DNA from 4 places in the Roseateles rivi genome. Region 1 is predicted to be linked to each of the others. Evidence: predicted binding sites of a transcription regulator. Region 1 holds the regulator's gene; each other region holds the start of a gene.
The links. Region 1 encodes FNR, which switches genes on or off when oxygen is low (the NO sensors DNR and NnrR bind a similar motif). Its sites were predicted from a motif close to TTGATNNNNATCAA; they were not measured.
Positions count from the first base shown of each region.

Region 2: the regulator FNR is predicted to act here: its motif matches at 3,824-3,837, upstream of ACG0Z6_RS07400 (fatty acid desaturase).
Region 3: the regulator FNR is predicted to act here: its motif matches at 3,748-3,761, upstream of ACG0Z6_RS03310 (oxygen-binding di-iron domain-containing protein).
Region 4: the regulator FNR is predicted to act here: its motif matches at 4,056-4,069, upstream of ACG0Z6_RS12535 (universal stress protein).

Region 1 is NZ_JBIGHZ010000005.1:434,757-440,538, reverse strand. It holds gene ccoO (cytochrome-c oxidase, cbb3-type subunit II) at 1-460, shown strand, start outside; gene ACG0Z6_RS14635 (cbb3-type cytochrome oxidase subunit 3) at 480-650, shown strand; gene ccoP (cytochrome-c oxidase, cbb3-type subunit III) at 643-1,539, shown strand; gene ccoG (cytochrome c oxidase accessory protein CcoG) at 1,628-3,049, shown strand; gene ACG0Z6_RS14620 (hypothetical protein) at 3,074-3,319, shown strand; gene ACG0Z6_RS14615 (hypothetical protein) at 3,391-3,699, shown strand; gene fnr (fumarate/nitrate reduction transcriptional regulator Fnr) at 3,754-4,491, opposite strand; gene hemN (oxygen-independent coproporphyrinogen III oxidase) at 4,682-5,782, shown strand, end outside.
Region 2 is NZ_JBIGHZ010000003.1:15,177-20,958, forward strand. It holds gene ACG0Z6_RS07385 (sensor histidine kinase) at 1-427, opposite strand, end outside; gene ACG0Z6_RS07390 (response regulator) at 424-1,137, opposite strand; gene ACG0Z6_RS07395 (ABC transporter permease) at 1,275-3,782, opposite strand; gene ACG0Z6_RS07400 (fatty acid desaturase) at 3,962-5,077, shown strand; tRNA gene ACG0Z6_RS07405 (tRNA-Gly) at 5,105-5,178, shown strand; gene hemW (radical SAM family heme chaperone HemW) at 5,266-5,782, opposite strand, start outside.
Region 3 is NZ_JBIGHZ010000001.1:733,729-739,510, reverse strand. It holds gene ACG0Z6_RS03330 (3',5'-nucleoside bisphosphate phosphatase) at 24-914, shown strand; gene ACG0Z6_RS03325 (DMT family transporter) at 911-1,816, shown strand; gene ACG0Z6_RS03320 (L-threonylcarbamoyladenylate synthase) at 1,846-2,478, shown strand; gene ACG0Z6_RS03315 (glutaredoxin family protein) at 2,485-2,856, opposite strand; gene ACG0Z6_RS03310 (oxygen-binding di-iron domain-containing protein) at 2,888-3,667, opposite strand; gene ACG0Z6_RS03305 (RidA family protein) at 3,788-4,138, opposite strand; gene plsY (glycerol-3-phosphate 1-O-acyltransferase PlsY) at 4,135-4,806, opposite strand; gene ACG0Z6_RS03295 (aminoacyl-tRNA deacylase) at 4,813-5,331, opposite strand; gene ACG0Z6_RS03290 (hypothetical protein) at 5,491-5,782, shown strand, end outside.
Region 4 is NZ_JBIGHZ010000004.1:511,836-517,617, reverse strand. It holds gene ACG0Z6_RS12560 (polyprenyl synthetase family protein) at 1-440, opposite strand, end outside; gene xseB (exodeoxyribonuclease VII small subunit) at 444-701, opposite strand; gene ACG0Z6_RS12550 (aromatic ring-hydroxylating oxygenase subunit alpha) at 1,020-2,126, shown strand; gene ACG0Z6_RS12545 (DMT family transporter) at 2,213-3,124, shown strand; gene ACG0Z6_RS12540 (sulfurtransferase) at 3,128-3,985, shown strand; gene ACG0Z6_RS12535 (universal stress protein) at 4,141-4,575, shown strand; gene ACG0Z6_RS12530 (ZIP family metal transporter) at 4,584-5,369, opposite strand; gene ACG0Z6_RS12525 (Ppx/GppA phosphatase family protein) at 5,537-5,782, shown strand, end outside.

The DNA of each region.
Region 1 (5,782 bases):
CACCCCGCTGCAACTGGCTGGGCGTGATGTCTACATCCGCGAGGGTTGCTACAACTGCCACTCGCAGATGATCCGCCCGCTGCGCGCTGAGACGCTGCGCTACGGCCCCTACTCGGCGGCTGGCGAGTTTGTGTACGACCACCCCTTCCAGTGGGGTTCCAAGCGCACGGGTCCGGACCTGGCGCGTGTGGGCGGTAAGTACAGCGATGAATGGCATCGCCTGCACCTGATCAACCCGCGTGACCTGGTGCCTGAGTCCAATATGCCGGCCTACCCCTGGTTGGCCACGGCCAAGCTCGACCCCGCTGAGCTGGCGCCCAAGATGCGTGGTTTGCGCACCGTGGGTGTGCCTTACAGCGACGAGGAAATCGCCGGCGCTGCTGAGGCGGTCAAGGACAAGACCGAAATGGAAGCCGTCATTGCCTACCTGCAGGTCTTGGGTACTGCAGGCAAACGCTAAGCGTTCAAAGGAGTACACCATGGACATCAATGCGCTGAGATCCGTTGTCACGGTGCTGTTGTTGGTGGCCTTTCTGGGCATCGTTTACTGGGCCTATTCGCGCCGCAACCGCGAGCGGTTTGAGGACATGGCGGCGCTGCCGCTGATGGAAGAGTCCCCAGCCGTGTCGCAAGGAGCAAAGAATGAGTGACTTTTTTTCTGGAGGATGGTCGCAGTTCATCGCGCTGGTGACCATCGTCAGTCTCTTGGCCTGTCTGGCTTTGTTGATCATTGCCGCGCGCCGTCGCCCGATGGCGCAGGACAACACCACAGGGCACGTCTGGGACGAAGACTTGAAAGAGTTGAACAACCCGCTGCCGCGCTGGTGGATGGGCTTGTTCGTGTTGACGGTGCTGTTTGCCGCCATCTATCTGGCCTTGTACCCGGGCCTGGGTAGCTACCAAGGCTCTTTGGGCTGGAGCAGTGCTTCTCAGTACCAAGCTGAAAAGGCCAAGGCAGAGAAGGCCATTGCCGAGGTCTATGCGCAGTACACATCCATGCCTGTGCAGGAACTGGCCAAGGACTCCAAGGCGATGGGTATTGGCGAGCGTCTGTTCGCCAACAACTGCGCCTCGTGCCATGGTTCCGACGCCCGCGGCTCCAAGAGCTTTCCCAACCTGACCGACAAAGATTGGCTCTGGGGTGGTGAGCACGAGAACATCATGCAAACCATCACCCAAGGTCGGCAAGGCGTGATGCCGCCTATGGCCGCTGCGGTGGGTAGCGCGCAAGACGTGAAGAACTTGGCCAACTACGTGTTGAGTTTGTCGGGCAGCCCGCACAACTCGATTGCTGCGCAGCTGGGCAAGAGCAAGTTCGCTGCGTGCGCGGCTTGCCACGGCCCCGACGGCAAAGGCAATACGGCCATGGGTGCGCCCAATCTCACGGACAAGGTTTGGCTGCACGGTTGGGGCGAAGAGGCTGTGATCAGCATGATCAACAATGGCAAGACCAACGTCATGCCCGAGCATGGATCACGCCTGAGCCCCGAGCAGGTTCGGGTGCTGGGTGCATACGTTTGGAGTCTCTCTAACAAGTGAGCCAGTCTCGGGCTCTTTTGATCAGTCTGCATTCCCCGTGAATCGTCCTCCCCCATCACCGCTGCCGGGCGCACCCGCGCCCGTGCAGATGGTGTCGCTGTACGCGGCCCAAAAGAAGATTTACCCCAAGTCAGCCGATGGCATTTTTGCCAAGTGGCGCTGGGCCCTGGTGTGGTTGACTCAGCTGCTGTTTTACGGACTGCCTTGGGTGCCGTGGAACGGGCGCCAAGCTGTGTTGTTCGACCTGGGGGCGAGACGCTTTTACATCTTCGACCTGGTCCTGTACCCGCAGGACTTCATCTACCTCACTGGCCTGCTGCTGATTTCAGCCTACGCGCTGTTTCTCTTTACGGCAGTAGCAGGGCGTTTATGGTGTGGCTACGCCTGCCCCCAGACGGTCTACACGGAAATCTTCCTCTGGGTGGAGCGCCGCTTTGAAGGCGACAGGCAGGCACGCATCAAACTCGATGCCGCACCTTGGAGCTGGAACAAAGCCTGGCGTAAAGCGGGCAAGCAGTCGGTATGGATTGCTATTGGCCTGTGGACGGGCTTGACCTTTGTGGGCTACTTCACGCCGCTGCGTGACTTGTGTCAGTCCACGCTCTACACCATTGGTTTGGCTGCCGCTGGCAGCTCCCTGGGGCCCTGGGAGGCCTTCTGGATTCTGTTTTACGGTTTTGCCACCTACGGCAATGCCGGCTACTTGCGCGAGCAAGTCTGCAAATACATGTGCCCCTATGCGCGCTTTCAAGGGGCTATGTTCGATCGCGACACGCTGATCATCACCTACGACGAAAAGCGTGGCGAACCGCGCGGCTCGCGCTCGCGCAAGGCCGATCCGGCGGCCTTGGGGCTGGGTAGCTGCGTGGATTGCACGCTGTGCGTTCAGGTCTGTCCCACGGGCATCGACATTCGCAAGGGCCTGCAATACGAGTGCATCGGCTGTGCGGCTTGCATCGATGTGTGCGACAGCGTCATGGACAAGCTCCAGTACCCCCGAGGACTGATTCGCTACGACACCCAAAACGGCATGGAAAACGGTTGGTCGCGCGCTGAGTTGCTCAAGCGTACGCTGCGGCCCAGGGTGTTGGTGTACAGCGCAGCATTGGTGTTGATCACCATCGGGTTGATGGTCAGCCTCTGGGTGCGCTCGCCCTTCAAGGTCGACGTTGTGCGGGATCGTGCCACGTTGGCTCGGCAGGTGGAAGACGGCTATGTGGAGAACGTCTACCGCTTGCAAGTCATGAATGCGACCGAGCGCAGCCAGTATTGCCGTATTGCGGCGCAAGGTTTGCCCGCGCTGGCGCCAGCGCCTGACCTGGGACTGCTGGAGCTCAAGAGTGCGGAGGCTCGGTGGTTTACGCTGGCGCTGCGCGTGCCTCCGGAAGTGGCTGCGCAACACAGCAGCGGTGCGCACCCCATTGAATTCAATGTCAGCTGCGCAAGCAACACGGCCCAAGAAGGCGTACGCTTGGTGCAAGAAAAGTCCACATTTGTTCTGCCACGTTGAGCGTGGTTTCAGGGGAGATTTCGTATGAGTCAAGAAAACAGTCCGCGCCCCACCGCATGGTGGCGTGAGCGCTGGATGTGGCTGGTGGTCGGTGGGCCCGCCGTCGTGGTGGTGGCTGGCTTTGCGACCTTAGGCTTGGCCATTGTTTACCCCGATCCCGTTGTGCAGGGCACAAGGGTAGGGGCCGATGAGGTGTCGGCTCAGCCCGCCATGAAGGCGCGCAACCACGCAGCCACCGACGCCAGCCGTCCTGGTGCCAGCCAGCCATGAACCAGCACAGGCCACCTGCATCCACTCCGGAAGGTGGCCTCGGGGTAGACGAAGCCTACCCAGCCAGTGCTGTGCCTGAAGACAAGTCGGCTTCCGTTTTGCTTGACGGGGGTACGCGCTTGGGGCGTTATGCCATGTTTACCTTGTGGCCGGCGTTCATGCTGGCTGCCGTCACTACGGGTTTGATCTTCAGCTGGGTGGACCCTGCAAATCTTGACGGCTGGGGCGGTGCCTTGCAGTTCTTGCCGCCAGCGGGCGTCTACAGCATGGCGTTTATGGCCCTGTGGTTGCTGTTTTCGCTGTGCAGTGCCATCACCGTGTTGCTGATGGTGACCCCCGATCCTGTCGAGGGGAGACATTCTCGGGCTTGGCCGCGATAAGTCGCAGGGGCTGTAGCTTTGCCTTCCCGCAATGCGAGCGGGCTTGGGCCGATGTCAGTAGGCCGGCGCGCCGTTGAGCAGGGCCTGGAGCCCGTCTTGGCTAACGATGCGAATCTGACGCTGCTTGACTTCGAGCAGTCCGTCTTCCTGGAATTTGGAGAAAGTACGGCTGACCGTTTCGAGTTTCAGACCAAGATAGCTGCCAATCTCCTCGCGCGTCATGCGCAGCACCAAGCTGGACGCCGAGAAGCCGCGCGCGCGAAGGCGCTGAGTCAAATTCAGCAGGAACGCTGCCAGGCGCTCTTCAGCACGCATTGAACCCAGCAGCAGCATGACGCCGTGATCGCGCACGATCTCGCGGCTCATGATCTTGTGGAATTGGTGCTGTAAATCGGTGAACTCACGCGAGAGCACCTCGAGTTGTCCGTAAGGAATGACGCACACCTGTGAGTCTTCCAGGGCCACGGCGTCACAAGCGTGACGGTCGCTGCTAATGCCGTCGAGCCCCAGCAGTTCGCCAGCCATTTGAAAGCCTGTGACCTGATCGCGGCCGTCCTCGGCCGACACGCAGGTTTTGAAAAAACCTGTGCGCACAGCGTACAGAGACTGGAAGCTGTCGCCGGTGCGAAACAGCGTATCGCCCCGGGCGACGTTGCGGCGGGTGGCCACCAGACGGTCCAGACGCTCAATATCACTGTGGGTCAGCCCCACAGGCAAACACAGTTCACGCAAATTGCAAGACGAACAAGCGACTTTGAAAGCCGTGTTGCTAGAGCCGGGGCAGGAATTCATGGCGTGGATTGTGGTCGGTCAAACAATGACCTGTGACCGAGATACGGAGGGCTTGACTTGCAGTGGATCATGTCAAGAGCATTGCGTCTGCATTGTTTACCTCACCATCCACGGCAAGATTGATGAAGATCAACCGGGAGGAGTCGCGTGTTGGCACAGTTCGCACATGCGTATTCAACATGACAGTGAATTGCCGGCGATTTCACCCGACTTGCTGCGTCGGTTCGATGTCTCGGGGCCCAGGTACACCTCCTATCCTACGGCTGATCGTTTTGTAGAGGCTTTCACCAGTGAGCATTTGATCCAAGCGCTAACCCAGCGTAGTGCTGGCGCAGGCGCGGTGGCACCTCTGTCGCTCTATGTGCACGTGCCGTTCTGCGAGTCGCTGTGCTACTACTGTGCTTGCAACAAGATTATTACCAAGCACCACGAAAAGGGCGAGGAGTACCTGACTGTTTTGGATCAGGAAATGGCCTTGGTGCAGGCCTCGCTGGGGCGCGGTTTGTCGTCGGTGTCGCAGTTGCATCTGGGCGGTGGGTCGCCGACTTTCCTCAGCGATGCGGACCTCACCCGCCTCATGGCCAGCGTGACACGCTACTTCCGCCTTGCACCTGGGGCTGAGATTTCTATCGAAGTCGACCCGCGCACCGTGAGCCACGAGCGCTTGGCGCATCTGCGGCAGCTGGGTTTCAATCGCCTGTCCTTTGGGGTTCAGGATTTCGACCCTGACGTGCAAAAGGCCGTCCACCGTATCCAGCCCTACGAAAGCGTGGCGCAGTTGATGGCTGAGGCCCGGGCTTTGGGCTTTGAGTCAACCAACGTTGACTTGATTTACGGCTTGCCGCGGCAAAGCGCCGAGTCCTTCCAGCGCACGGTCGCTCAGGTTGCTGGTTTGCGCCCGGATCGCATTGCCTTGTATGGCTATGCGCACTTGCCGCAACGCTTCAAATCGCAGCGTCGCATTGCAGACCACGCTTTGCCGTCGGCAGGAGACAAGCTCAGCATGCTGTCGCAGGCATTGAGCGGCTTTTTGGGTCACGGCTACACCTATATCGGCATGGACCACTTTGCGCTGCCGCAAGACCCGCTTGCTGTGGCCAAGAGGCAAGGGCGTTTGCATCGCAACTTCCAGGGTTACAGCACGCAACCGGACTGTGACCTGATTGGTCTGGGCGTTTCCTCCATCTCGCGCGTGGGTGCTGCATACGCGCAAAACGCCAAAACACTGGACGAGTACTACGATGCCGTGCGCCAAGGGCGTTTGCCGGTGCAGCGTGGTTTGGCTTTGTCG
Region 2 (5,782 bases), on a different contig from region 1:
TGCCTTCCGGCCCGCCTTCGGGTGCGGGTTCGCGGCCCGGCCCTGGGCGCGGGTTGCGCGCCACCAAAAGCACGCGCCCGTCGCTCAAGGGAAAGCGCAGCACCAGCACACCGGGGCGTTTGCTGCGGCGCTCGAACTGCGCGCTGCTGGCCAGGTCTTGGCCTTGCGCGTCTTCCAAGGCCAGCGCCATGCTCAGGCGCTGTGCCCATTCGCTCAAAGCCTGCTGCTGCTCACCGGCAGGGGCATGCGCAGGCGGCAAGGTGCGCTCCAAGAGCATGGCCATGCCCGCAAAACGCTCGCGCGCCACCGTCTCAAACTGGCTGCGTTCCTGCTGCAAATGGCCGTGGAACAACCAAGCGGATGCTGCGCCGAACAGCGCCAGCACGACCAGCACGGTGAGGTAAATGCGCAGGTACAGCGTCTTCACGCGGCGTCCTGCTTGCGCGCAAACAAATAGCCCGAGCCGCGCACAGTGAGCACGCGCCGCGGGGCTTTGGGGTTGTCTTCAATCGCAGCGCGAATGCGCGAGATGTGCACATCGATAGAGCGATCAAAAGCCTCCAGCGGGTGCCCCTTGAGCGAGTCCATGATTTGGTCACGCGTCAGCACCCGCCCCGGGTTTTGGGCCAACACGGCGAGCAAATCAAACTGGTGGCTGGTGAGTTCTTTGGCTTGACCGTCCACCCGCACCTGGCGCGCCGACAAATCCAGCTCCAAGCGGCCAAAGCGCAGCACCTCATCGGACTGCGCATCTGCCGGTCGCTGCGCGCGGCGCAGCAGCGCCTTGATACGGGCCAGCAGCTCGCGTGGTTCAAAGGGTTTGGCCAGGTAGTCGTCCGCGCCCAGCTCCAGCCCAACGATGCGGTCCAGCGGCTCCCCACGGGCGGAGAGCATCAACACCGGCGTGTGGCGGGTTTTGTCGCTGCTGCGCAGCTCGGCGCAAAACTGCAGGCCATCGCCGTCAGGCAGCATCACGTCCAGCACCAGCAGGTCTGCACTGTGCTCTTGCAAGCGTTGGCGGGCCTGCGAGAGCGAGCCCGCCAGAAGCACGGTGTAACCGGCGGACTGCAAATAGTCGCCAACCATCGCGGCCAGCCGAGCATCATCATCAATCAGCAAAACACGGGTACCCGGCATAAAGCAAATCGCTCCAAGGCATTCACACAGCAGCCCAGCATAGCGCCGAGCCCCCCCCTCATGCCCGCCACTATGGCAAAGCGCCGTCAGCGTGCCGTGTCTTGCAGGTAAAGCTGTGTAAACGTGCTTGAGTGCACCTACTCCTGCAGCGCGCTGCGCAGGGTGTGAACCACCGGGCGCTTGAGCACGCCACGCAGCCCCCACCAACCTGCCAGCTGTGCCAGTGCTGCCCCGGTCAACACACAGCCCAGCACCAGCCAGGGGCGCGGTGTCCATTCAAACTCGAACACCTGCTGCGTCAGCACCCAAGCCAAGCCCTGTGCGCACAGCCCGGCCAGCAAGCCCGCCAGTGCGCCCAAGCCCAGCAGCTCCGCGCGCTGCATGGCGCGCAGCAAGGCGGCCTGAGCGCCCAAGGCGCGCAGCAAGGCGTACTCGCGAGCACGCGCCTCGCGCGAGCTCGTGGCGGCAATCACCAGCACCAGCACACCCAACACCAAGGCCACGCCAAAGAGCAGCTGCACGGCCAGCACGATTTGGTTGAGCACCTGCTGTAGCTGCGAAATCTGCGCCGACACATCCACGATGGTGAGGTTGGGGAACTGCTGCATCAGCTGCCTATCCAGCCCCTTGGGGGAGCGGTAGGCCGCAATAAAGGTCTGCGGCAGCGGCTGTGCAGGGGCTTGCTCGAACATCACAAAGAAGTTGACCCGCATCGAAGCCCAGTCCACCTTGCGAATGCTGGAGATTTGCCCTTGGGTGAGCGCGCCCGCCACATCAAAGCTCAAGGTGTCGCCCAGGTGCAAACCCAGCTGCTGGGCCAAGCCCTGTTCCACACTGAGCTTGGGCAGCGCACCGGCCTCTTGCGGCTGCCCCCAGCGGCCACCCACCACCTGGTTGTTGGCCGGCAGATCAGCCGCGTGGCTGAGATTGAACTCGCGCTCGACCAAGCGCTGAGCCCGGTCCTGGCTGAACTGCTCAGGCTTGACGGCCTTGCCGTTGATGCTGACCAAGCGCCCGCGCAGCATGGGGTAAGCGTCGTGCCGCGCCACGCCGGCCTGCTGCAGTGCGGCCTCGAACGGCTGCAGCTGCTCGGGCTGGATGTTGATGACGAAGCGGTCTGGCGCGTCCACCGGCGTGGCCGCACGCCAGCTGTCAATCAAATCGGTGCGCAGCCACACCAGCAAGGCCAGGGCCAAAAGGCCAAACGACAAGGCGGCCACCTGCGTCACCACCAGGGCTGGGCGTGCGCCGAGCTGGCGCGTGGCCAGCAGCAGCCAGCGCGGGGCGCGCGCCAGCGGCACCGCCACGCGCAGCAGCTTGAGTGCGCCCCAAGCCACCAGCGCAAACACCAGCAGCGCTGCGCCAAAGCCCAGGGCTGCCATCAAACCCACGCGCGGCTCTTTGGCCAGGATCACCAGCACCGCCGTGAACCCGAGCGCACCCGCCAAGCCCGCCAGCACCGCGCCGCTGCGCGGCGTGCCCAGTTCGCGCCGAATCACCCGCAGCGGCGGCACAGCAGCCAGCTGCAGCACCGGCGGCAGGCCAAAACCCACCAGCAGCGCCCCTCCCATGCCCAGCCCCAAGGCCACAGGCCACCAGGAAGCACCCGGCAAGTCTGCCTGCAGCAAGGCGCCAAGCACGGCCACAAAACCCCAATGCAACAACCAACCCAGGCCCACACCCACCAAGCTGGCGGCCAGGCCCAGGCCCAGGAACTCCAAGGCATATGCCCAGGCCAGGCGCCGCTGGGTTTGCCCCAGCACCCGCAGCAGCGCGCAAGCGTCCAGGCGATGCTGCGCAAAACCCCGTGCCGAGAGCGCCACCGCGACCGCCGCCATGAGCGCTGCCAAGAGCGCCACCAGGTTCAAAAAGCTGGCCGCACGGTCCAGCGTCTGACGCATCTCGGGCCGCCCGCTCTCCAGAGATTCCAGTCGCACCCCGCGCCAACCCTGGGTTTTGATCTGCGCTTGCGCTCGCGCCACAAACTGCGCCACATCCGCCGCACGATCGCCCACCACGGCCATGCGGTAGTTCACCCGGCTGGCGGGCTGGATGAGCCCGGTGCTGGCCAGATCGCTGTGCGCCATCATGACGCGCGGCGCAAAGTTCATGAAACCCGCGCCCCGGTCGGGCTCATGCTGCAAAACGCCGGCAATGGCCAGCTCCCGCTCGCCCAGCCACAGCGTCTGCCCCACGCGCAGCTGCAAGCTGTCGAGCACGGCAGCGTCCACCCAGACCTGGCCGGCCGCCGGCGCGACCGCCTGGCGTCCGTCTTGCAGCGTCAGCTTGCCGCGCAGCGGGTAAGCGGTATCAACCGCCTTCACCGCTGCCAGGCGGCTATCGCCCCCAGCAGCGTCGGGCGCACGCACCATGCTGGGAAAGCTGGTGCTGTGCGCGGTACGCAAGCGCAGTTCCTGGGCCAGTTGGCGCAAAGGCTCGGGCGTGGGTTGGTCGGATGTCAGCACGGCATCGCCGCCCAGCAGCTGGGCAGCATCCCGGCTCAACCCGGCTTGCAGACGGTCGGCCAGAAACGCCACGGCGCATACCGCACACACCGCCAAGGCCAGCGCCAGCAGCAGCAGATGCAACTCAGGCGCACGGGCGTCCTGGCGGGCCTGCTGCAGCGCTTGACGCCAAACCGGCATAGGGCGGTGCTGCCTGGGCAGAGGCGGGGTCATAGGCGGCATTGCTCCAAATCAAAGACTAGAGAGAACACTGTAGCGCCCGGCGCCTACCCCGCAGTGAGTGAGTCATTTTTGAGTTCACGCAAAGCCAAAGGCCTGCTTGGAATTAGAATGGGCTCTCTATTTTTGCAGCTTGTCCCATGAAGCCTGATCCTTTCAGCGCAGCGGAGCTCGTCCGGCCCGCCCCCTTGGCTAAAGAAGCCCCCCTGCCCTCGCGCAAGCAGATCCGAGCCTGGCTCGCCCCCGTGTCGGCGCAACGCACGGGCTTGGCCATTGCGCTACTGGTGCTGGATTGGGTCATCTTTGCTGCCCTCATCAGCGCCATCGTGCTGGTCACGCCCTGGTGGGCCAAAGCCCTGCTGGGCTGCGCCGCTGGCTTCGTGATTGGACGCCTGTTCATCATCGGACACGACGCCTGCCATCAGAGCTACACCCCCAACCGCACGCTCAACCGTTGGCTCGGCCGCATCGCCTTCCTGGCGTCGCTCACGCCTTACAGCCTCTGGGAAGTGGGCCACAACGTGGTGCACCACGGCTACACCAACCTCAAGGGCAAAGACTTCGTCTGGCAGCCCTTCTCGCTGGAAGAGTTCCGCGCCCTGCCCAAGTGGCGCCAAACCCTGGAGCGCTTCTACCGCAGCGGCTGGGGCCCGGGCCTGTACTACTTCATCGAGATGTGGTGGCTCAAGATGTTCTTCCCCAGCCGCAAACAAATGCCTTCGCGCCGCCCCATCTTCCTGGCTGACAGCCTGCTGTCGCTGGCGGCTGGCGTGGTCTGGGTGGGCGCGCTGGTCTGGGCCGCACAGGCCACCGGCCAATCTGCCTGGGCGCTGGTGGGCTGGGCCTTCGTGCTGCCCTTCGTGTTCTGGAACTTCATGATCGGCTTCGTGGTGTACGCCCACCACACGCATACCGCCGTGATCTGGCACGAAGACAAAACCGCCTGGGCCGCCGCTGACCCATTCGTCTCGACCACGGTGCACCTGCAATTCCCCATGGGCATTGGCAGCCTGGTTCACAACATCATGGAGCACACCGCCCACCATGTGGACATGAGCGTGCCCCTCTACAGCCTCAAGAAGGCTCAGTCCATTCTTGAAGAAGCCCTGCCCGGCCGCATCGTGATCCAGAACTTCTCCTGGAGCTGGTACTTCGACACCGCACGCCGCTGCAAGCTCTACGACATCGCTGCGCAACAGTGGACCGACTTCGAAGGCCGCCCCACAGGCCAAACCACCCACGGCCGCGTGGCCTGATCCGGATACAATAGCGGACTGTTTCCTGCGGGCGTCGTTCAATGGCAGGACCTGAGCTTCCCAAGCTCAAGACGTGGGTTCGATTCCCATCGCCCGCTCCACAAGAGCTGCACTAGCGGCTCGGCACAAAATTCAAAGCCTGGACTCCTCACGGATCCAGGCTTTTTTCTTGGCCGCCCCCCCGCCCCTCAATCCGCCAGGAACAATGCCTGAGCGTCGCTGAGGAAATCGAAGCCGCGGGGGGTGGTTTGCAGCCAGTCAGCACGGGCTTGCAGCAGGCCGGCCTCTTGGCCGCGTTGCAGGCCTTGGGCGATGGCGGAGATGGGCAGGCCGGTGCGTTCCATGAAGAGGCTCAGTGGTACGCCTTCGCGCAGGCGCAGCACGTTGAGCATGAACTCGAAGGGCAGTTCCTGGCGTGAGACTTCATGCTCATTCGAGACCGCTTGGCCCTGGGCGGCGTGGCTCATGTAGCTGGCGGGTTCGCGCCAGCGCACTTGGCGCAGGATGCGGTGCGCGAAGCTGAGTTTGCTGTGCGCACCTGCGCCTATGCCCAGGTAGTCGCCAAACTGCCAGTAGTTTTGGTTGTGCTGGCAGCGCTGCCCGGCGCGGGCAAAGGCGCTGACTTCGTAGCGTTCCATGCCCTGAGCCGCTGTGCGTTGCCCGATGAGGTCCAGCATGTCGCTGGCCAAGTCGGGGTCGGGCAGA
Region 3 (5,782 bases), on a different contig from region 1:
GGTCCTCGCCTAAAATACGGCCTGTGACTTCCCCCCTGCACCTTCAGAGCAATGCCGATTTGCATTGCCACTCCACCGTCTCTGACGGCACCCTCAGCCCTGAGGCTTTGGCCGCGCGCGCCGTGGCCAACGGAGTCGAACTCTGGGCGCTGACCGACCACGACGAAGTCTCTGGGCAGGCCCGCGCCATGGCCACCGCCCAAAGTTTGGGTCTGCCCTACCTCACCGGGGTCGAGATCTCCGTGAGCTTTGCGGGCAAGGTGGTGCACATCGTGGGCCTGGGCTTTGAGCACGACGACAGCGCGCTCATCGAGGGCTTGCGTCAAACCCGCGGCGGGCGCGAGCAACGCGCCAAAGAAATGGCGCAGGGCTTGCAAAGCGTGGGCATCAAGGGCGCGTTTGAAGGCGCGCTGCGCTATGTGGGCAACCCCGAGCTGATTTCGCGCACCCACTTCGCGCGCTTTTTGGTGGATGCCGGACATTGCAGCGATGTCCCCGAGGTGTTTCGCCGCTTTCTCACCGAAGGCAAACCCGGCTATGTGCCGCACCGCTGGGCCGGCCTGGGCGACGCGGTGGGCTGGATCACCCGTGCGGGCGGCTTGGCGCTCATTGCCCACCCCGGCCGCTACGGCTTCACGCCCACCGAGGAATATGCCTTGATCACCGAGTTCATGGCCCATGGTGGGCGTGGCATCGAGGTGGTGACAGGTAGCCACAGCCTGGCCGAAATGCAGCAGTACACCGAGACCGCACTGGAGTTCTCGCTGCTGGCCTCGCGTGGCTCGGACTTTCACAGCCCCGAAGAGAGCCGCTGTGACCTGGGGCGCCTGAGTGAGCACCTCAGCGGCCGCCTCACGCCCGTGTGGAGCGCCTTGCAAGAACGCATCCACTGGCCTCACGGCACCCAGCCGTGAAGCGCGCCTCACCCCAAGCAGGGCTGGGCATTGCGCTGATTGTGCTGATGACCTGGTGCTTTGCCACCATGGATTCGGCCATACGCTGGCTCGGTGCTTTCTTGCCGGTGCTCTTGATTTTGTGGTCACGCTACCTCACGCAGGCGGTGGTGATGCTGGTGTGGCTGGGCCTGCGGGCGCGCCGCCAGGGTTCGCTGCGCGGCTTTGCCGTGGCGCACCCGCGCTTTCAGCTGCTCAGGGGCAGCTTGTTGCTGGCCACCAGCGGCATCAACTTCTGGGGCGTGCAGCACATGCCCGTGGGCGAGTACACGGCCATCAACATGCTCTCGCCCGTCATCGTCACGCTGCTGGCGGGCATGGTGTTGCAAGAGCGCGTGACGGCGCTGCGTTGGGCGCTGGTGCTGGGCGGCTTTGCGGGTGCTTTGGTGATGATTCGCCCGGGCAGCGGCAGCTTTGGCTGGGAGGTGCTGGCGCCCTTGGCCGGGGCCTGCACCTATGCTTGCTTTCAAGTGCTCACCGCCAAGCTCAGCGGCTTGGACGACCCCTACACCACACACCTCTACACCGGCGCCACCGGCGCGCTGCTCTTGCTGCCAGTGGTGTGCTTCTATGCCGAGCCGCTCTTGGCAGCACTGCAGGGCGCCAGCGCCGTGCAGCTGGGCTGGATGCTGGCCATCGGGCTCTTGGGCACGCTGGGGCACTTGCTCCTGATCCTGGCCCTGCGTCTGGCCTCCACAGCCACGCTGATGCCCTTCATCTACGTGCAAATTGGCGCGGCGGCCCTCATCGGTTTGCTGGCCTTTGACCACCACCCTGACGCCATGAGTTGGCTGGGCATGGGCATCATCAGTGCCTGCGGCGCCGCCTCGGTGTGGCTCAATGTGCGCCGCACGCAACGCTAGGGCACACAGCGCCGCCGCACAATGGGCCAATGGCTCAGACCTTTGAAGTTCACCCGCTCAATCCCCAGCCGCGCTTTTTGCGCCAGGCCGCTCAGCTGCTGCATCAAGGCGGCATAGGCGCCATCCCCACGGACTCCAGCTACGCCCTGGTCTGCCACCTCGACGACAAAGCCGCCGTCGATCAGCTGCGGCGCATCCGCGGCGTGGACGACAAACACCAGCTCACCCTGCTGTGCCGCGACCTCTCGGAGCTGGCCAGCTACGCGCGCGTGGACAACCGCCAATACCGCCTGCTCAAAAGCGCCACGCCCGGGCCCTACACCTTCATCCTGCAAGCCACCAAGGAGGTGCCGCGACGCATCTCCCACCCCTCGCGGCGCACCATAGGCCTGCGCGTGCCGGACCACCGCGTCACCCAGGAGCTGCTGGCCGTGCTGGGCCAACCGCTGCTGGCCACCACCTTGATTCCACCGGGCGAGCACGAGCCACTCAACGACCCGCAAGAAATCACCGAGCGCTACGAGCGCCTGGTGCAGCTCATCATCGACGCCGGAGCCTGCGCCATGCAGCCCACCACGGTGGTGGACATGAGCGCTGAGGAGCCCGTGGTGCTGCGCACCGGCGGGGGCGATCTGGAACGCCTGGGCTTGTCGGCAGACTGACAGCCTTCAGCGCTGCTGCTGGGCCAGCGCCTGCAGGCGCGGCAAGTCCAGGCCCAGCACCACCTGCTCATGCAGCACAAAAGTCGGCGTGCCGCGCGCGCCCAGCGCCTGATAGCGCGCCAGGCAGGCCTTGTCGCGCTCGATATAGCACTCGGTAAAAGGAATGCGCTCTTGCGTGAACCACGTGCGTGCGCGGTCGCAATAGGTGCATGTGGTGCTGGAGATCATCTGCAGCTGCCCGGGGCTCAGCAGCTGACGCAGAGCCTCAGCGTGGCGGTCCTGCTGCGACCAGCGCGCCCATTGCGACAAGCCCAGCACCACCCCCAACACCAAGGCCAGTGAACCCAGACCGCGCCAGCGCGACAAAAAGCTGCTCATCATGGGCGCCATGCTAGCGCCCCGGCCCGATTCAGTCGGGGATGCGGTAGTTGGCGCCGCTCATGAGGTCAATGCCGCAGTCCAGTTCGCGCGCCCAGTCGATGAACTGGCGCACCGCCGCACCCGCCATGGGCGAGCCGTGCTGGGGCACGATCATGTCAATGTCCAGCTGCGACACCATCTGCGCCCACAGCCGCATGACTTTGTTGGAGACCATGTAGCGGCGGTGAAAGCCCTCCATGCGCCCCACATGCGCGCGGTCCAGCTCCGTCACCACCTGGCTGGCCTGCAGCCCACTGCCCAGCGATGCCCCCAAGTCGCCCGAGAACAAGATGCGGCTGACCGGGTCGTAGAACTGGAAATTGCCCTCGGCATGCAGAAAGTGCGCAGGCAGCGCCCACAGTTCGAAACGGTCGTCGCCCTCGCCCAAGCTCAGCCGCGCACCCGCATCGGCAATGCCCTTCACACGGCCCACGGTTTTGCCGGGCTTGCAGAAGTGCGGAATGAAGCGCTCCCACACGCGCGAGATGTAGACCGGCGCACTGGTGGCCGTCATCCAGCGGTCCAGCGAGGCAATGATGTCGGGGTCGGCGTGGGAGGCCAAGATGCCCGCCAGCTTGTGCGGCGGGAAGTAGCGGTTCATCCCCAGGTACAAGTCGTTGTAGGCGAGATTGCCACCGGGGTCGAGGATGGCGCCGGTCTTGCCATTGACCAGCAGGAATTGGTTAGCTTGAACGCCCTCTTCGTCGCACGACACTTCCGAGAACATCAGACAGCGGTGCGAGCCGCGTTCAAACAACACCGTAGACATGCATCCCCCCAGCAGTTGGCAGCCGCTGCCTGGGGCAGCGGTCAAGCCGAGCACTCTAGGGGGCAGCGCGCTGAGCGAACTTGAGCGGCGTCAATTCCCGCTCGCTCAGCGGCGCACAGCTCACACCGCTGCGGTGATGACGATCTCCACCTTCCAGCCCGGGTTGGCGAGCGCGGCCTGCACGGTGGCGCGCGGCGGCGTGTGGCCGGGAGTGACCCAGGCATCCCAGGCCAGGTTCATGCCCGAGATCTCGCTGATGTCGGCGATATAGATCTGGGCGCGCAAGATCTTGCTCTTGTCGCTGCCCGCGCGCGCCAGCAGCGCGTCAATCATGTCCAGCACCTCTTGGGTCTGGCCGGTGATGTCTTTGCTGCAGTCGTTGGGCACCTGGCCTGCCAGGTAGACCACACCCTGGTGCACGGCCATGTCAGACAGGCGCGGGCCCACGTCGAAGCGTTCAATCGAGCTCATTTGCGAGAAGCCTTAGGTTTGGAGGAATGTTTGGCGTCGGCGGCGCTGGCGGCCTTGGCCTTGCTGCCGAGCTTGCTCTCGGTGCCGGCCAGCAGCTTTTTGATGTTGGACTCATGGCGCCAGATCAGCAGCAGGCTCATCAAGCCCACAGCCAGCACGCTGGGGCTGCCGCCCCAAACCAGCATCTGGAAAAAGGGGGCAAACAGCGCAGCACACAGCGCCGCCAGCGAGGAGTAGCGCGTGACATAGGCCACCGCCAGCCAGCACGCCAGTGTGGCGCCACCCAGCAGCGGATTGAGCGCCAGCAGCACCCCGGCCGCCGTGGCCACACCCTTGCCGCCTTGAAAGCGAAAGAACACCGGCCAGAGGTGGCCCACAAAAGCTGCCAGGCCCACCAGCGCGGCGCTGTCTTCGCCCAGGCCCAGGCGCTCGCCCCAGAAGTGCACGGCCAGCACGGGCAGCACGCCTTTGAGCGCATCGAACAGCAGGGTCAGCACGGCGGCTTTTTTATTGCCTGAGCGCAGCACATTGGTGGCCCCCGGGTTGCCCGAGCCATAGCTGCGCGGGTCGGACAAGCCCATGACGCGGCTGATGATGACGGCAAAGGACAGCGAGCCCAACAAATAGGCCGCCAAGGCGGCCAGCAACGGATAGAGGATGTCTTGCATGGGGCGCTATTCTGCACCGCCCACGCGCGCGGCCGGCCCTTGCGCGCAGCGCACCGCACGGGCCTGCAGCAGGGTTTGCAGCAGGCCCGGCTCCAGACTCACCAAATAACCGCGGCGCCCGCCGTTGATGTAGATGCGCGGCAGCGCCAGCACCGACTCCTGCACAAAAATGGGCAGCGGCTTGCGCAGCCCAAAGGGCGAGGTGCCCCCCACCTGGTAGCCGCTGTGGCGCTGCGCCACCTCAGGCGCGCAGGGCTCGACTTTCTTGCACGGAATTTGTCGCGCCAGCTCTTTGACGCTGACGGTGCAGTCCCCGTGCATCAGCACCACCAGGGGATGGGCATGCTCGTCTTGCATCACCAAGGTCTTGACGACGTGGTGCTCGTCCACGCCCAGCTGCCGGGCCGACTCGGTGGTGCCGCCATGCTCCACATAGTCGTAAGGGTGCTCGCCAAAAGCCACGCCGTGGCGGCGCAAAAACTGCGTGGCCGGCGTCTCGCTGACATGGGCTGATTTCTTGCTCATGGCGCCATTGTCCTCAAGCGCCAAGACGGGCGGACTGCGGCTTGCCCCAAGGCCGCAGGCCAAGGTTCTGGGCTACCTTCTTTCGGGGGGGCGGTGCTTGGCCCGCGCCATATGGGCCTATGCTGCGCCTACAGCGACCCAGCCCTGCGCGCCCCCTGAATGAACCTGCCGGACACTTCTACCCTGCCCCCGCGCCGCGCCAAACCCCAGCGAATTTTTGCCCTTTTGGCGGTGCTGGCTGGCCATGGATTGCTGGGCTGGATGGCGAGCCGCGCAGTGCTGAACACTCCGACCAAACCTCCAGACTCGGCCCAGTTCATCACCCTACGCTTGCTGCCTGAACGCACACAGCCCACCCCCACAGCAGCGCCCGCAGCGCAACCCCCGGCCGCCCGCGCTGTGCTGCAGCGGCCCCAGCGAGAACGCGACAGCCGCACACCGAGCGCCTCAC
Region 4 (5,782 bases), on a different contig from region 1:
GCACGCGCCAGCATGGCGCACAGGCGCACTTGCAGCAGGGGGTCTACACCCGTCTCGGGGGTGAGCACTTCAAACGCCAGGGCCTGCATGGCATCACCGGCGAGCATGGCCTTGGCTTCGCCAAACGCCACATGCAGGGTGGGTTTGCCGCGGCGCAGCACATCGTTGTCCATGCAGGGCATGTCGTCATGCACCAAGGAGTAGGCGTGGATGAGCTCCACCGCACAGGCGGCACGCAGCGCCGCGGCATATTGACCCCGCACAGCCTGCGCTGCGGCCAGCACAAGGAGCGGGCGCAAACGCTTGCCCGCACCCAGCACCGCGTAGCGCATGGCCTCGCCCAAGCCTGCAGGAGCCTCGGGGCAAACCCAGGCGTCCAGCGCCTGCTCCACCTGCACCAGGCTCTCGTGCACCCACGCATCAAATCGGTTCATGTTCATTATTCAGAGCGCACCATCGGACGCAGGGGCTGCCGAGTCAATTTGCTGCACCTGCTGCTCCACCGCCTGCAGCTGTGCGCGGCAGTAGCTGAGCAGCTCGGCGCCGCGCCGGTAGCTGGTGAGCACATGCTCCAGCGCCAGCTGACCGGTATCCATATCCGCCACCAAACGCTCCAGCTCCTCCAGCGCAAGCTCAAAGCTTTGAGCCACGGGCGCTGCTGCGGCGTCTGCAGCCTTGCTTTTGCTGGTAGGTTTGCTCATTTTTTTCGACAAAAGCGGCATTCTAAGCGCCCCATATGCGGGCAAGGACCCCATCCCCCATCGGGGGCAGCTTCGCTTTGGCCTGAAAGAATTCACGGCGCCTTGGAAGTAGCACTCCTCGGTGAGCCCAGGTCGGCTCAGCTTGCACTGATACAATCATGCCCTCGTTTGCCTTGGTACAGCTTGTGTACTCGGGCTCCCCCCGTGGCCCCGCAAGGTGGCCATTTTCTTTATTCCCGGCGGCTTGCTTGGCTATCAAAGCCAAACGCCAAAGGCGCCGGGGGGTTGACATTGGTTTCTTGGAGAACCCTTTGGATCATGTCCGACCTGAGCCTCTCTCTCAGCGCGCTTAATCGCAGCCACTCGCAGCTGCCTGTCACTTCGTATTTCGACGAGGGCTTGTTCCAAAAGGAACAAGAGCTCATCTTCCAGTCCGGCCCGCGCTACCTGGGCCACGCGCTGTCCGTGCCCGAGGTGGGGGACTACCACGCACTGCCCCAGGAAGCCGAAGGCCGCGCTTTGGTGCGCACGCCCCAGGGGCTGGAGCTGATTTCCAACGTCTGCCGCCACCGCCAGGCGGTGATGTTGAAGGGCCGCGGCAACACGCGCAGCAACATCGTCTGCCCACTGCACCGCTGGACCTACAGCCTGCAGGGTGAGCTCATTGGCGCGCCGCACTTCGACCACGACCCCTGCCTGAACCTCAAGCGCTACCCCGTGCGTGAGTGGAATGGCCTGGTGTTTGAAGACAACGGGCGGGACATTGCAACGGATCTGGCCAAGGTTGGCCCGCGTGCCGCGCTGGACTTTGCGGGCTACCAGCTCGACAAGGTGCAGCTGCACGAGTGCAACTACAACTGGAAGACCTTTATCGAGGTCTATCTGGAGGACTACCACGTCGGCCCCTTCCACCCGGGTTTGGGCAGCTTTGTGACCTGCGACGACCTGACCTGGGAGTTCGGGCGCGAGTACTCGGTGCAGACCGTGGGCATCAACAAGGCGCTGGCCAAGCCGGGGTCGGATGTCTACAAGCTCTGGCACGAGCAGGTGCTGAAGTACGGCCAGGGCCAAAGCCCCACCCAGGGTGCGATTTGGCTGACCTACTACCCCAACATCATGGTGGAGTGGTATCCGAACGTGCTGGTGGTCTCCACCCTCTTCCCGCGCGGCGTGGACAAGACGCTGAACCTGGTGGAGTTCTACTACCCCGAGGAAATCGTCGCGTTTGAGCGCGAATTCGTCGATGCCCAGCAAGCCGCCTATATGGAGACCTGCATCGAGGACGACGAAATCGCCGAGCGCATGGACGCCGGGCGCAAAGCCCTGATGCTGCGCGGCGACAACGAAGTGGGCCCCTACCAAAGCCCCATGGAAGACGGCATGCAGCACTTCCACGAGTGGTACCGCGACAAACTCGGCCTCTGAAGCCTCACTGCAGAAGCCCAAGCACCCACTGACAACGCCCCCACATCGGGGGCGTTGTGCTTGGTGGCTGGGCCACAATGCCCGCCATGTCTGCGTCTTGGATGATGGTGCTGGCCAGTGCGCTGTTTGCCAGCATGGGGGTGTGCGTGAAATTGGCTGCGGCGCATTACAGCGCAGCCGAAATCGTGATGTACCGCGGTTTGATCGGTGCCGTGCTGACGGCGCTGCTGTGCCTGCGCCAGGGCCTGAGCCTGCGCACCGCCGTGCCTGGCATGCACCTGTGGCGTAGCATCAGCGGGGTGAGCGCTCTGTGTCTGTGGTTTTACGCCATTGCCGAGCTGCCCCTGGCCACGGCCATGACCTTCAACTACATGTCCTCGGTGTGGATGGCGGCGTTTCTGCTGGGCGGCAGCGTCTTGCTCGGTGCCGCGCGCCTGGATGGTCGTCTGGTCGCCGCCGTACTCGTGGGCTTTGTAGGCGTGGGCCTGCTGCTGCGCCCCACGCTGGCACCCGAGCAAATCTGGCACGCGCTGGCGGGGCTGACATCGGGCGTGCTGTCGGCTCTGGCGTATTTGCAGGTCGGCGCACTGGGCCGCGCGGGCGAGCCCGAGCTGCGCGTGGTCTTCTTCTTCAGCGTGGGCGGCGCAGTGGCGGGTGCGCTGCTCACCAGCACGCTGCCCGAAGCCGGAGGCTGGCACGGCCACTCCCTGCGCGGTGCGGCCTTGCTGCTGGCCGTGGGCCTCTTGGCCACGGCGGCACAGCTGCTCATGACACGCGCCTACGCCGTGGGCAAAGCCCTCACCAACGCCACACTCAACTACCTGGGCATTGTGTTTTCGGTGCTGTGGGGGGTGTTGATTTTTGATGAGCGCCTGCCCTGGATGTCCCTGCTCGGTATGCTCCTCATCGTGGCTGCCGGGTTCAGCGCCACACTGCTGCGCACGCGTGCGGCAGGCCCCAAGCCACCCCCAGACATGACCGCCCCCAAGGACTCCTGACCCATGAGCACGCCACCCCTGATCAGCGCTGCCGAACTGCATGCCCTGCTGGCGCAGCCCCAGGCCCCAGTGCTGGTGGACTGCAGCTTCGCCCTCACCGACCCGCAGGCCGGTGCGCTGCAGTACGCGCAAGCCCACATTCCCGGCGCGCACTACCTGCATTTGGAGGCGGACCTCTCTGGCCCCAAGACCGACGCGCAAGGCCGCTTTGCCGGGCGCCACCCCTTGCCCGACCCGCACCAGCTCACCCAATGCCTGCGCGGCCTGGGCCTGCATAGGCAGCAGCGCCTGGTGGCTTACGACCGCCAGGGCGGCCTGTTTGCCGCGCGGCTGTGGTGGCTGGCACGCTGGCTGGGCCATGCCCCTGTGCAGGTGCTGGACGGCGGCTTTGAGGCCTGGGTGGCCGCGGGCGGCACGGTACAAGCGGGCCAAGAACCCCAACCCCAGACAGGTGACTTTGAGGCTTCAGCCTCGCTGCAGGCCACCCTCAGCGCGACAGAACTGCTGGCGACCCTGGACACACAAACCCTGCTGGACGCGCGCGCGCCCGAGCGCTTTTCAGGCCAGGTCGAGCCCCTGGACCCGCAAGCAGGCCACATCCCAGGCGCACTCAACCACTTCTACCAACACAACCTCGGCGCAGACGGCCACTTTCTCAGCCCGGCTGAGCTGCGCCAGCGCTTCAGCGCCGTGCTGGGGCAGCGCGACCCCGCCGCTGTGGTCCACCAGTGCGGCTCGGGCGTGAGCGCCTGCCACAACCTGCTGGCCATGGCCCACGCCGGGCTGCCCGCAGGGCCGCTGTACCCGGGCTCGTGGAGCGAATGGTGTAGCGACCCCAGCCGCCCCGTTGCACGCAGCTGAGCCCAGCAGAGCCTCCCGGGCACTCTGCCCTAGCGATGAGCGACGCAGCGCGAATGGCGCGCTGGCAGACTTGAGTTCGATCAAGTTGTAGTCGGTCGGCCGACCGCACACTGCCCGCAAGCACCAACGCTGCAACCCCTCACACGGAGGCCTCTATGTACAAGCGCATTCTCGTTCCCACCGACGGCTCAGACATCACCGCCAAGGCCATTCAAACCGCTGTTGAGCTGGCCCGGCTGCAAGGCGCCACGCTCTACGCCATCAGCGTCAAAGAGCCCTTTCCCTACAGCGCCGTGACGGAGATGCAGCCCACGCCGCCGCAGGAGTTTTACGACGCACAAGAGCGCATCGCCCAAACCCGGCTGAGCGCCGTGGTCCAGGCCGCACAGACTGCGGGCGTGCCTGTTGAAGCGCACACCATCGAAGCGCTGCATGCCTGGGAAGCCATCATCGACCACAGCAAGACCGTGGGCGCTGACTTGGTGGTCATGGCCTCACACGGTCGGCGCGGCTTTCAGGCCCTGCTGCTGGGCAGCGAAACCCAGAAGGTACTCACCCACTGCACCATCCCGGTGCTGGTGGTGCGTTAAACCCAGGCTCAGTGGGCGTGCCCCGCGTGCGGGCCGCCCACCAGCAACAGCACCAGCGTCACCCCCGTGCCCAGCCACAGCAGCTGGGCCGCGGTTTCGCGCCAGGGCAGGCGGCGCTGCAGTTGCGGAATCAAATCCGCCACCGACACATAGACAAAGCTGCTGGCCGCCACCACGAGCAGGTAGGGAAAGATGCCTTCCCAGTGCCCGGCCAGAAAGTAGCCGGCCAAGCCACCCAACACGGCAGCAAAGCCCGACAAGGCATTGAACAGCAGCGCCTTGGCGCGCGAAAAGCCCGCGTTGAGCAGCACGATGTAGTCGCCCACTTCCTGAGGGATTTCGTGGGCAATGATGGCCATGGCCGTCACCCAGCCCAGGTGGTGGTCCGCCAAAAAGGCGGCGGCGATGATGAAGCCATCGCAGAAGTTGTGAATGCCATCGCCCACCAGCACAGACAAACCTCCGCGCCCAGCTTGCTCGCGGTCGAAATGGTGGTGGTGGTGGTGCCCATCACCCTCGTGGTGGTGGTTGTGCCGGTAGAGCTCGGCTTTTTCCAGCAGGAAGAAAAACAACAAACCCGCCAACAGGGTCAGAAACAGCTTGTGCGCGTCCACGCCGGACTCGAAGGCCTCAGGCAAAACATGCAGCAAGGCCGTTGACAGCAGCACCCCGGCCGAGAGGCTCACCAGGTGCTTGACCACACGGCTGAGCACCGCGTGCGTCAGGCTGGCAGCAATCACCACGGAAGCAATGCCACCCACCAAGGTGGCCAGCAGGATATAGGTCAGGGTCATGGATTCAGGGTTGGCGACAGGCTGACCACTTGGGTTGTGTGCACGGGGCACGGTGGAAACAGGAGGTGGGCGATTCTCTCAGACTCAGCCGCTGCCTTTGCGCAAAAGTCCCGCACCCCCATGGCAACGTGCGGTGGCAGCGCCAATTGCACAGACAATGCGGCGCCATGAGATCGCCTGCCACGCCCCAAACGCTTGCCGCCATTGACATGGGTTCCAACAGCTTCAGGCTGGAAATCGCGCAGCTGGTGCGCGGCAGCTACCGGCGCTTGGGCTACTGGAAAGAAACCGTGCGCTTGGGCGCGGGCTTGGACGAACAGCAAATGCTCACCGAAGAAGCCGCCCAGCGTGGCCTGCAGTGCCTGCGCCAGTTCGCCCGACTGCTGGCCCAGTGGCCGGGCGTGCAGCTGCGC